Regions from separate parts of the Bacillus sp. GW823-FHT06B01 genome, predicted to be linked through region 3. Evidence: riboswitches for the same ligand, from Rfam matches in the RefSeq annotation. Region 3 holds a riboswitch; each other region holds the start of a gene.
What was found. Region 3 has a riboswitch for S-adenosylmethionine ahead of AC1Q8N_RS19025 (bifunctional O-acetylhomoserine aminocarboxypropyltransferase/cysteine synthase). Riboswitches for the same ligand answer to the same signal wherever they lie in the genome.
Positions count from the first base shown of each region.

Region 1: it holds a riboswitch for S-adenosylmethionine, as region 3 does, so the genes downstream of both, metI (cystathionine gamma-synthase/O-acetylhomoserine thiolyase) here and AC1Q8N_RS19025 (bifunctional O-acetylhomoserine aminocarboxypropyltransferase/cysteine synthase) in region 3, are expected to answer to the same signal.
Region 2: it holds a riboswitch for S-adenosylmethionine, as region 3 does, so the genes downstream of both, AC1Q8N_RS16470 (YezD family protein) here and AC1Q8N_RS19025 (bifunctional O-acetylhomoserine aminocarboxypropyltransferase/cysteine synthase) in region 3, are expected to answer to the same signal.
Region 4: it holds a riboswitch for S-adenosylmethionine, as region 3 does, so the genes downstream of both, AC1Q8N_RS21020 (methionine ABC transporter ATP-binding protein) here and AC1Q8N_RS19025 (bifunctional O-acetylhomoserine aminocarboxypropyltransferase/cysteine synthase) in region 3, are expected to answer to the same signal.

Region 1 is NZ_JBXAHR010000002.1:594,779-597,910, reverse strand. Features, by position in the region: gene AC1Q8N_RS10110 (bifunctional homocysteine S-methyltransferase/methylenetetrahydrofolate reductase) at 1-976, opposite strand, end outside; SAM riboswitch class I at 1,047-1,156, opposite strand; SAM riboswitch class I at 1,360-1,469, shown strand; gene metI (cystathionine gamma-synthase/O-acetylhomoserine thiolyase) at 1,712-2,824, shown strand; gene metC (cystathionine beta-lyase) at 2,821-3,132, shown strand, end outside.
Region 2 is NZ_JBXAHR010000003.1:627,771-630,902, reverse strand. Features, by position in the region: gene sat (sulfate adenylyltransferase) at 1-378, opposite strand, end outside; gene AC1Q8N_RS16475 (phosphoadenylyl-sulfate reductase) at 417-1,121, opposite strand; gene AC1Q8N_RS16470 (YezD family protein) at 1,208-1,351, opposite strand; SAM riboswitch class I at 1,424-1,532, opposite strand; gene lysA (diaminopimelate decarboxylase) at 1,649-2,965, opposite strand.
Region 3 is NZ_JBXAHR010000004.1:91,255-94,386, forward strand. Features, by position in the region: gene AC1Q8N_RS19020 (chloride channel protein) at 1-1,222, opposite strand, end outside; SAM riboswitch class I at 1,538-1,642, shown strand; gene AC1Q8N_RS19025 (bifunctional O-acetylhomoserine aminocarboxypropyltransferase/cysteine synthase) at 1,736-3,034, shown strand; gene metA (homoserine O-acetyltransferase MetA) at 3,018-3,132, shown strand, end outside.
Region 4 is NZ_JBXAHR010000004.1:494,871-498,002, forward strand. Features, by position in the region: gene AC1Q8N_RS21005 (toprim domain-containing protein) at 1-124, shown strand, start outside; gene AC1Q8N_RS21010 (thioredoxin family protein) at 128-436, shown strand; gene AC1Q8N_RS21015 (hypothetical protein) at 591-935, shown strand; SAM riboswitch class I at 1,061-1,168, shown strand; gene AC1Q8N_RS21020 (methionine ABC transporter ATP-binding protein) at 1,468-2,493, shown strand; gene AC1Q8N_RS21025 (methionine ABC transporter permease) at 2,486-3,132, shown strand, end outside.

The DNA of each region.
Region 1 (3,132 bases), on a different contig from region 3:
ATTCCACTACTACTGTCGTTTGTTTTTTTGCTTTCTCTGCTAAAGTGACATGAGCTTTCGAACGTTTCTCATGTGTATGAACTACTTTCGGTCTTTGAATCGTATCCTTTTCTATTACAGGTGTAACATTTGCAATTGCACGTTTCATACTTTCAATATGTTCTGGAGTCGTGCCACAACAACCACCCAATAATCGGATACCTTGCTCAATAAATTTCGGTGTCATCGCTTCGAAATAAGCCGGACTTCCCTCATATACGTAGCGTCCCTCCACATAATTCGGGAGACCTGCATTTGGATATGCTGACAAGTAGCCATTTTGCGGAATCGATATCATTTTAAAAGCTTCCGTCATGTGAAGTGGCCCTAGTTGACAGTTCAATCCAACAACATTTGCACCGTAATCTAAAAGCTGTTTTAATATTTCATTTACATCATTTCCATTTTGAGTTGTACCTGCCTCATGCAATGCTAATTGAGCTACAATTGGAATATTCGTTTGTTTTCGTAACACCTGAACAGCATGAAGTAATTCAAACTCATCATAGAAAGTTTCTAATAGCAGTCCATCAACCTGTTCTTCTAGTAATGCACTTGCCTGTTCCAGTAACATAAATTCTCTTTCCATATCAGTTGTCGTAACAGCTCCGATATGTTTCATACCACCAATTGTTCCTAAAATTGCATTTCTGTCTGTAACAGATGCTTTCGCCAGTTTTACTGCGGCTCTATTAATTTCAGTAACTTGATTTTCTAAACCATACATACGTAATTTCGCTTCATTTGCTCCGTACGTATTTGTTTGAATCACATCAGCCCCAGCAGCTACATATTGCTTATGAATCGATATAATTAAATCTGGATCAGATATATTCAATTCTTCAAAACTACTTTGCAAACCATGTGAATGTAATAACGTCCCAACCGCACCATCACCTATTACAATTCCTTTTGATAATAAATCTAGTAATTTCACAAATCTCCCTCATTTCTATCAATATAAAAACCCCCTCTTCACTTTGAAGAGGGGGACATAATTGTTCCTCCTCTTATTATGCAAAACATTCGTTTTGCAGGTATTAGCACCGTTTCAAACATTTCGTTTGAAGGTTGCTGGGTTTCACAGGGCCTTTCCCTCCACCGCTCTCAATAAGAGTTTGTCTTTATTATTTTATTTATGTAGCTAAAAGGAAATACGTTCCCCTTTTAACAATGTTTGTTAATTTTTTAATAAATTTAGCATGCACAAATGCAAAAGTCAATGACACTTGCGGAAAAATAAAAATTATTTAAAATAAAGTTGCAATTCAATTATCTTTTGTTGTAAAGTTAAAAACATAATAAAATTTCATACGAACATTCTTATCTAGAGAGGTAGAGGGACTGGCCCTTTGACGCCTCAGCAACCATTAACATTTGTTAATAAGGTGCTAATTCCAGCAAATTGTGAAAGATTTGACAGATGAGAAGAAGACTCTATTCAAACCGAAAGCCTTCTTCTTTAGAAGGCTTTTTTTATTTTCCCCCGCTATTTGAGGGCAGTAAGATTCCCAACTCAAAATTCAGCTGGAACAAAGAAGTTAGGTGGGAATCAACTGCCCGTAAAAGCCCGATTGGTGAGGGCTGATAATCAGTGGGGATGAATCCCTCACTGATTAAAGTTTCACTTTACATTCACTTAATTGTTAATTTAAAAAGGAGGAATTTTCACATGTCAACTATTGAAACAAAACTAGCACAAATCGGAAACCGGAGCGAAACTACAACAGGAACTGTTAACCCACCTGTTTATTTTTCAACTGCTTATCGTCATGACGGAATTGGTAACTCTACTGGCTTTGACTATTCACGAACTGGCAATCCAACTCGTGGTCTTTTAGAGCAGGCAATCGCAGACTTAGAATATGGTGAACAAGGTTATGCCTGTAGTTCAGGGATGGCAGCTGTTCTCCTCGTCCTCTCCCTATTCCGTTCTGGAGACGAACTTATTGTATCTGAAGATTTATACGGGGGCACTTATCGATTATTTTCTGAGCACGAAAAAAAGTGGAATGTTCGATGTAGATACGTAAATACACAATCCATTAAACAAATTGAGCAAGCTATCACAACTGCAACGAAAGCTATTTTCATAGAAACTCCAACTAATCCGTTAATGCAAGTTACTGATATTGCCGCTGTCGCAACTGTAGCGAAAAGACACGGACTACTTCTTATTGTAGACAACACATTCTATACGCCTTATATACAGCAGCCATTAACAGAAGGTGCCGACATTGTACTTCATAGCGCAACGAAATATTTAGGAGGACATAACGATGTCCTAAGCGGACTTGTCGTTGCAAAAGGAAAGGAACTTTGTGAGGAAATCGCTCATTATCATAATGCCTCTGGTGCGGTCTTAAGTCCATTTGACTCATGGCTATTAATTCGTGGTATGAAAACGTTAGCGCTTCGCATGAGACAACATGAAGAAAATGCAAAAGCAGTTGTTGCTTATTTAAATGATGAAGACGGGGTGACAGATGTATTTTATCCTGAAAGAGGTGGCATGATCTCATTTCGTCTGAAAGATGAAACATGGATTAATCCATTCTTACAATCTTTATCCTTAATTACATTTGCTGAAAGTCTTGGTGGTGTTGAAAGTTTAATGACGTATCCAGCAACGCAAACACACGCTGATATTCCTGAAGAAATCAGAACAGCAAACGGTGTATGTAATCGTCTTCTGCGATTTTCCGTTGGCATTGAAAATAGTAACGATTTAATTCAAGACTTAAAGCAAGCCATTAAACTTGTAAAAGAAGGGGTAAGAATATGAGTTATTCTATAGATACACTCTTACTGCACAACCAATATAAACATGACTCACAAACAGGAGCTGTTAACGTTCCCATCTATAATACATCAACATTCCATCAGTTTGATGTAGATACGTTCGGAAAATATGACTATAGTCGCTCTGGTAATCCAACTCGTGAAGCTCTTGAAGATATCATTGCTTTATTAGAAGGAGGAACAAAGGGATTTGCCTTCGCATCAGGAATTGCAGCGATTTCTACTGCATTCCTCCTTCTTTCACAAGGCGATCACGTACTCATTTCAGAAGACGTATACGGAGGAACTTAC
Region 2 (3,132 bases), on a different contig from region 3:
CTCATCCGTCGTTTTATACACAAGTAACGCTTCTTTTTCCTTGTCAGGCACAAAAATATCTTCTATTTGAATGACACCATATACATTTTCAGCATTAACAAGTTTTACTTCCTCTCCAGCTTTTAAACTCTCTGCTACTTCTTCTGTTACTGGTAATGTAATCGGTATACTCCATATGCTCCCGTTTGCTAAGCGAAGCGTTTCTACGACCGAATCATAATCTTTCTTTCCTAAAAAACCAGTAAGTGGGCTATATCCCCCTGTCGCTAATAGCTCTAAATCACTTAACGCAATGTTGTCTAGTTCAATTTCTTTTTCGATTTGTGATACGTCGTAAGTCTCGTCTATACGATTTATTAATTCGTTTCTTGTACTCATTTTCTATTTCCTCTCTTAGCTTTATTTTCAAATTCATCTTATTGGTAATGAAGACCACATTCTGTTTTCACTTTCCCAGACCACCTACCATCTCTCGAATCGCCACCCTCACCTACAGGTAACGTACACTTCTCACACCCAATACTTGGATATCCAACATCATGCAGCGGGTTATACGGTAAGCTATGTTTGTATACATATCGCCACACTTCTTTCCACGTCCAATGAATGAGTGGACAAACTTTAATAGATTGAAAGCGATGATCTTGATTTATAAACTTTGTATGCTTACGTGTTTCTGATTGTTCCCTCCTTAAGCCCGATATCCACGCTTTTTCCGCTGCCAATGATTTTTCTAACGGTAAAATTTTTCTAATTTTACAACAAAGATTCGGATTACTTTCCCATAATTTCTCACCATGCAACTTCGCTTGTTCATCAAGCGTAAGTTCCGGCTGTTTTTCTATAATATTTAATGAAGGAAATCGTTTACGCACTTTTTGAATTAATTCATACGTTTCTTGAAAATGAACATTCGTATCTAAAAATACAACTTTAGCAGATGGATTTACTTGGTTTATAAGATGCAGCAATACCATCCCTTCCACTCCGAAGCTACATGCGTATACAATTTCATTTTTATATTCTTTATAAGCCCAACTTAATACAGATAGCGCGCCTTTCGTTTCATCTTCTTCTGAAAATGAAACATTATTTTCTTCCCACGTTTCATACGTCAACATGTTCTTTCCCCCTGTAAAAGCAAAAAGACGGTTTTAACCTAATATAATAGGTTAAAACCGCCTCTAGTTTTTCTAGTCAGCGCTTTTTACTTTAAACGTACCTTTTCACTTTTCTCTAATTGAATGACTTTCCCATCTTGCACAACAATTGTAATTGAACCATATTTCATATCAGCAAGCATCGCTTGAATTTTCTCAGATACTTCCTCAAAATGTTCCCGTACGCTCACGCGAACAGCCCCCCTTTTTATTCATAAAAAAAATCTTTCCCATTTCGAAAAGACTGTTCGGTAATATATTTTACCTTATCTTTCAAAATGGATTCCATTTTGCTGGATTTAGCACCTTGCTTTCTATAAGCAGGTTGCCGAGCTTCTTCGGGCCAGTTCCCTCCGCTTCTCTTGATAAGCTTTGTATTTGTATTTTATCACAATTCTGATTTTTTTCAATCCTAGTTTTCCGATATATTTTAATTATTTTATTTTATAAAAAAGGAATTGCCCATCCGAACAACTCCTTTTTCCCATTCACACAAGTTCTTTAATACGTATGCGATCGTTCCCAATAATATTTTCATATGTTTCACGCTCTACAACAATTTGTGATGTGCCGCCTTTCGCGAAGACGACAGCTGGTCTACGAATCCGATTATAATTATTCGCCATCGAGTATCCATATGCCCCTGTACAAGAAATTGCTAATAAATCGGCTGAAGCAACTTTCGGTAGAGTGATATCCCAAATTAACATATCTCCACTCTCACAGCACTTCCCAGCAATCGAGACAAGTTCCTCATTCTCATCATTCCCTCGATTCGCTAACATCGCTTCATAACGAGCGTTATATAAAGCAGGTCTTAAATTATCAGTCATCCCACCATCCACTGATACATATTTCCGAATACCAGGAATGTCTTTCACAGATCCGACTGTATAAATTGTCGTTCCAGCATCCCCTACAATACTACGGCCTGGTTCAACCCATATTTCTGGCAGGGGATAATTACATACTGTAAATTGTTCCCTCACAGCACTTGTTACAGCTCGCACATATGTCTCAAGAGTTAATGGTGTATCTGACTCTGTGTAGCGTATTCCGAATCCTCCGCCTACATTTAGCACTTTTACTACATAGTTTGTTCGCTCTCTCACTTCTTCTAAAAATTGACGAAGAACTTCAATCGCTCGCACAAAGCCGGCCGTTTCAAATATTTGTGATCCGATATGTGAATGAATTCCTAACACATTATAATTTGATTTTTGTAAAGCAATCTCAATTACTTGCATCGCTTGACCATTTGACACGCCAAATCCAAATTTCGAATCATCTTGGCCTGTTGTAATATATTCATGTGTGTGCGCCTCTACTCCGGGCGTTACACGAATTAATATGTTCACAAATTTCCCATGTTGCACTGCTAAATCATGCAAAATTTCTAATTCTAAGAAATTATCTACGACAAAACAACCAATATTCGCCTGAAGAGCCATCACAATTTCTTCTTCTGTTTTATTATTGCCGTGAAAATGAATGCGTGATGCCGGAAATCCTGCTTGCAGCGCAGTATATAATTCTCCTCCAGAAACAACATCTAATGACATATTCTCTTCACGAGCCACTCGGCACATCTCCATGCACAAGAACGCCTTGCTTGCATATGCTACTTGATAAGAGAAACCACTTTCTTTAAACGCACGATGAAACGCGCGGCACTTTCCTCGAATAGACTCTTCATCGTATACATAAAGTGGTGTTCCGTATTGTTTTGCTAGCTGCGTCGTATCGCACCCTCCAATTTCTAAGTGTCCTTGCCCATTGATTCGGCTTGTGCCGTGTAAATACATTTGAATTCCTCCCTTATTTCCTCTAAAACTCATAACCCCAATCTTCTATTCATTGCAGCACGCTTTTAGATAGACAAAAAACGCGCGGAACAATGTTCACACGCGTTTCTTATTAGGAAAAATATATATTGAAAAAATAAACGAGTTGTTATCTCCTCAAAATAAGA
Region 3 (3,132 bases):
TAGCTTCGTTATTTTTAGGAAGTGGAAATGCATTACCAATCGCTGCCGCTCCAAGCATCGGTAATAGTAAATTGAGCGGGAAAAACATGAGTAATAGTAATGTTATAGCAATTGGTTTTCTTAATGCATAGCTTGAAATTGCTGTCGTGACGATGGCTACCGAAGCGATTGGATCTATCGGGATAATGGAAGCTATAGCATATCCGATACTAGATCCAGCAAATATAATTGGGAAAATATGTCCACCGCGCCAACCTGTATTTAAACAAACGGCAGTAATACATAATTTTAAAACACCTGAAAGAAGTAGTACCCAGAAGGATAAATGACTCCATTCAACGACTAAATCTTTTAATTGGTGTTCTCCTGAGAATAACGTGTACGGGAGAACAGTTCCTGTAATTCCTAATAAAATACCACCGATAATTCCAAGTGATAGTTTGTATTCCCTGAAGGGATGGATTAATTTCTCTAATGTGAATTCAAATTTGAAATAAAAGAAACCAACTATAGCACCAATACTAGCAAGTGGTAGAAAGGCGATCCATTCATTAAGAGAAAGGGAACCTTCCCCAAAATCAACGATAAAGGATCCGCGATTATCGAATTTACTAAGTAATAAATAAACGGAAAAACCAGCGAAAGTAGTAGCTAAATATACAATTGCTTTTTTTCCTTTAGAAAATTCGTTAATTTGCTCACCCTCATTTTCATTTGGAGCTAAATAACCGAATAGCGGCGCGTTAAAAATTACACTTAAAGTAGCGCCAATTCCAACCTCTGTTAGTTCATTCATTCCTTTTAAGGCAAATGTAAAGCGATCCCCTACCCATGTACAAAGTCCACCGATAATTCCAACAAGTGCTGCTTCGGGACCTAAGCTAGCTCCAAATATTAAAACGATAATCGCAGTTAAAGTAGCTTTATGTACAAAACGGTATTCAATTCTACCTGTTTTTTTATATTCACCCATCACTTCTGGCATAAGACGTGGATATGTACCGAAATACTTTTGAGTTAAACCAACGAGAATACCACCGATAGTTGTGACGCAAATAGTGTAATACGGGGGAGAAGCGAAAATAGTAGGTAAGTATCCCCAAATAAAGTGAATGCCGATATTTATTGTAACTAAAAATAGCCAGACTGTAGCTCCTACTATAGAGCCTAAAAGAATGCCGTATAGGACGAGTATATAGTGCATGTCCTTTGTATTTGTCATGTTATACCTCCGTTATGTAAGCTTTAATGTTGAAAGGATTCAATATGCTCCTGCGAAATGAATATGTATAGTATCTTTTTGAGAGGTTGGCTTATTCAATATATTGAGGTCTCGTGAGAATTTGAAATGTTATACAGTTAAACTACTTACTTAATTTTATATAGTAATCGAGGGTTTTAAAAGGTCTTTTTCAAATGAATATGGAATATATTTCTTTTGTTATGCATGTCAAATTCTTTGTATTTAATTTAGAACATTCAGAAAAACTGATTGACATTAGGAAATTATTGCTATAAAATCAACGGTAATTGCATAGTCTTATCAAGAAAAGGTGGAGGGACAGGCCCGATGAAACCTTGGCAACAGCCGTATAACGGAATTGTGCCAAATCCTGCAGGTAATAATCCTGAAAGATAAGAAAGAGCCTTTAGAGCGTGTTTTCAAACTGCTCCTTTCTTGTTTTCAGGAAAGGAGCAGTTTTTTTATTTTGTATAAAAGAAAGGAGAATGAGAGATGGGAGAATCATGGGGAAAAGGAACAATTTGTGTGCAAGGTGGCTATACACCAAAAAATGGTGAACCGCGTGTTTTGCCACTTTATCAAAGTACAACGTATAAATACGATACTTCAGATGATTTAGCAGCGCTATTTAATTTAGAGGCAGAAGGATATATATATACGCGTATTGGAAATCCTACTTTAGCTGCATTTGAGCAAAAGTTAGCGGATTTAGAGGGTGGTGTAGGAGCTGTTGCAACGGCTTCTGGGCAGGCTGCTATTATGCTTGCTGTTTTAAATATTTGTAGTAGCGGAGACCACTTGCTTTGTTCTTCCACAGTTTATGGCGGAACGTTTAATTTATTTGGAGTGAGTTTGCGTAAGCTTGGTATTGACGTTACGTTCTTTAATCCGAATTTAAGTGCTGATGAAATTGTGGCCCTTGCTAATGATAAGACGAAACTTGTTTATGCAGAGTCGTTAGGAAATCCAGCGATGAACGTTTTAAATTTCAAAGAATTTTCAGATGCAGCGAAAGAGTTAGAAGTACCTTTTATTGTGGATAATACATTAGCAACTCCTTATTTATGCCAAGCATTTGAGCACGGAGCAAATATTATCGTTCATTCTACGACGAAATATATTGATGGTCATGCAAGCTCTTTAGGCGGCATTGTTATTGACGGAGGGAACTTCGATTGGACAAATGGGAAATATCCTGAACTTGTTGAACCGGATCCAAGTTATCACGGCGTAAGTTACGTTCAAAATTTTGGTGCAGCAGCTTATATTGTGAAGGCGCGTGTTCAATTATTAAGAGACTACGGAAACTGTATGAGCCCATTTAATGCGTATATTAGCAATATCGGCTTAGAAACGTTGCATTTAAGAATGGAGCGTCATAGTGAAAATGCTCTCGCAGTTGCTAAGTGGCTTGCTAACCATGAACGTATTGAATGGGTGAATTATCCGGGATTAGATAGTAATGAAAATTACTCGTTAGCACAAACGTATTTGAAAAAAGGTGCTAGTGGTGTTTTAACATTCGGCATTAAGGGCGGATTAGAAGCAGCGAAAGAATTTATCGCAAATGTAAAACTAGCAACTCTCGTAACGCATGTAGCGGATGCACGAACTTGTGTTATACATCCTGCTAGCACAACGCATAGACAATTAAGTGCTGAAGATCAGCGTCTAGCTGGCGTTACATCAGATTTAATTCGTTTATCGGTTGGTATAGAAGATGTTTCTGATATTATTGCAGATTTAGAAGCAGCGCTAGTCGGAGGCAAAGAACATGCCGATCATAATTGATAGAGATTTACCAGCTCGCAAAGTGTTGCAGAAGGAAAATATTTTTGTAATGACGAAAGAGCGAGCAGAAACACAAGATATCCGGGCATTGAAAATTG
Region 4 (3,132 bases), 400 kb from region 3:
TCCGCAAGCAGAGCATATTTACATTGATCGCTCGTACCGAGAAGTGGCAACTGCGCCATCTTCACACTTAGCAAATGTATTATGGGGAGCTGACATTGACGTTTATACAGAATATTTACGGTAAGGAATGATAGAAGTGATTGATTGGACAGGAGCCGAAGCTACAGCCCTAATAGAGAACGAAGAAAAAACAGTGTTATATGTATATACTCCAATGTGTGGAACATGCCAATTAGCAAAAAAGATGTTAACAGTTGTTGAGATGACAATTGAAGACTTGAAAATTGGAATGTTAGATTTAAATTATGCTCCGCATTTAGCGAAAGAGTATGGAATCGAAAGTGTACCGTGTTTACTTGTTTTTGAAAATGGGACACTCATGAAGAAGATATATGCATTTCATTCGGTTGAATATTTATATACGGAATTAAAGTAGGCGGCAAAGTTTTTGCCGCCTCGACATATTTCTCGGGAAATATGTCGAGATGCAGGGTGGTTACAGTATTTGTCGAGCGAAAGTAACAGGATTGCTCTTTAGTGAGAGGGAATGGTATGTGTAATAGAAAGTGATATGAAGGATGTGATTTAGGGTGAAATTATATTCTTTGCTGCAATCATTTGTAAATTACGCTAATGGTCAATATCATTTAGAGCCGCTTTTAAGACAAGGAGAAAAAACTGTTAATTTCCGCTTTGGAGATGAAAGTTGTTCGTTACAAATTTCAAGAGATTATATAGAGCTGCTACATGAGGAAAGAGGAACGGAGCAAATCGTTTGTGTAGATGAGGAAGATGTAAAACAATTGGTGAACGGAAATGTACGATTGCAAACATTAATGAACGATGGACGTGTACAATATTCAGGAACGTATCGAACGATGCTATTAGTCGAATCGATGTTTCATATATGTAAACCGATGTCAGTGGGTGCTTAAAAGTCTGAAGTTTCTTTTTTTACGAAAATTTCTGTTGACATGGCGTATGGATATTGATACAATTCAATTCATAAAATATAGACAATTTCATAAATTACAAATCAGACGAAAATGTAATCTGATTTCTCTTATCAAGAGAGGTGGAGGGACTGTGCCCTGTGAAGCCCGGCAACCGTCAACTTATGTTGAAATGGTGCCAATTCCTGCAAAGCAAATGCTTTGAGAGATGAGAGAGAGGGATAATGTTGTTATATACGCATATAAACCTTTCTGCTTCTCTAAAGCGGAAAGGTTTTTTTATTGTTTGAATGTGGAGGACATTCAAATAATAAAAGTAGTGATAACGGTGGACTACACGCATTAAACATAAAAAATTGCGGAGTCGACCAAAAATCTAGCTTCAGCGGCTAGAACAGTCGGTCGTTTCATCCCTTCCTATGAGGCAAAAAGCGCCTCTACGTCAGGGATTCGGGCGTCCTCTTGTTCTAAACGAGCCGCTTACGCTTTTTAAACAAAAAAAGGGGTGAACATCATGATCTTGTTAGAAAATGTAAAGAAAATATATAAAGCAAAAAGCGGTGATGTCACTGCTGTAGATAATGCCAATTTAAAAATAGACAAAGGTGAAATATTTGGTGTTATCGGATATAGTGGCGCTGGGAAAAGTTCTTTAATCAGATTATTCAATCAGTTAGAGAAACCAACTTCTGGCCAAATTACAATTGCAAATCGTGTGATTTCAGCAATTACAGGGAGTGAACTTCGTAAGGCAAGGCAAGAAATTGGAATGATTTTTCAGCACTTCAATTTACTTTGGTCACGAACTGTACGCGAAAATATCGAGTTCCCACTTGAAATTGCAGGTGTCGATAAGGCGAAGAGAAGAAAACGCGTCGACGAGTTAATTCATCTTGTTGGATTAGAAGGAAGAGGGGACGCGTATCCATCTCAGTTAAGCGGAGGACAAAAGCAACGTGTTGGGATTGCAAGAGCGTTAGCTAACAACCCGCAAGTGCTTTTATGTGATGAAGCAACGTCAGCTCTTGATCCAGAAACGACAGATCAAATTTTAGATTTATTATTAGATATTAATAAGCGTCTCGGTTTAACAATTGTACTCATTACACACGAGATGCACGTGATTCGAAAGATTTGTAATCGAGTGGCGGTAATGGAGAAAGGGAAGATTGTAGAAACGGGTCCAGTACTTGATGTATTCCGCAATCCGCAGAAAGACATTACAAAGCGATTTGTACAGCAGTTAACGGATTCTGAAGATACAAATGAAACGATTGAAAGTTTAATTGAAAAGTATCCAGATGGTAAAGTAGTTCGTTTGCAGTTTATCGGTGAAGCTGTAGAAAGACCAGTACTTCAAAGATTAATGCAACGCAGTGATATAGAAGTTAGCATTTTGCAAGGAAACATCGCCCAAACAAATAACGGCTCTTACGGTAGTTTAGTTGTTCATTTAAATGGTGAGGAAACAGCGATTCAGCAAGCAATAGAGGGAATACATCAAGATCAAGTAGAGCTGGAGGTGATTGCACATGGATAAGTTAATCGCAAATGTTGATTGGAATCAAATGTTAGAAGCAACTGGTGAAACGTTATATATGACGGCAATCGCAGCTCTTGCCACATTTGTATTAGGACTAATTTTAGGATTGTTACTCTTTATGACAGCGAAAGATAATTTATGGGAAAACAAAGCGGTTAACACGGGGATTGGAGCGTTCGTAAACATTTTCCGCTCGATACCGTTCATCATTTTAATCATTTTATTAATCCCATTCACAAAGATTCTGCTTGGAACAATTCTTGGAGCGAGTGCAGCACTTCCAGCTTTAATTATTGGAGCGGCACCATTTTACGCGAGAATGGTTGAAATTGCGCTTCGTGAAATTGATAAAGGTGTAATTGAAGCTTCGAAAGCAATGGGAGCAAAAACAAGCACAATTATTTTGAAAGTGTTAATTCCAGAATCGTTACCAGCATTAGTATCTGGTATTACTGTTACGACAATTGCTTTAGTAGGCTATACAGCGATGGCGGGAGTTGTTGGTGCTGGTGGCCTTGGAACACTTGCTTATTTAGAAGGATTCCAGCGAGGAAATAACGATGTAACAATCGTTGCGACAATTTGTGTATTACTAGTTGTATTTTTCATTCAGTGGATTGGTGATAGTTTAACGAC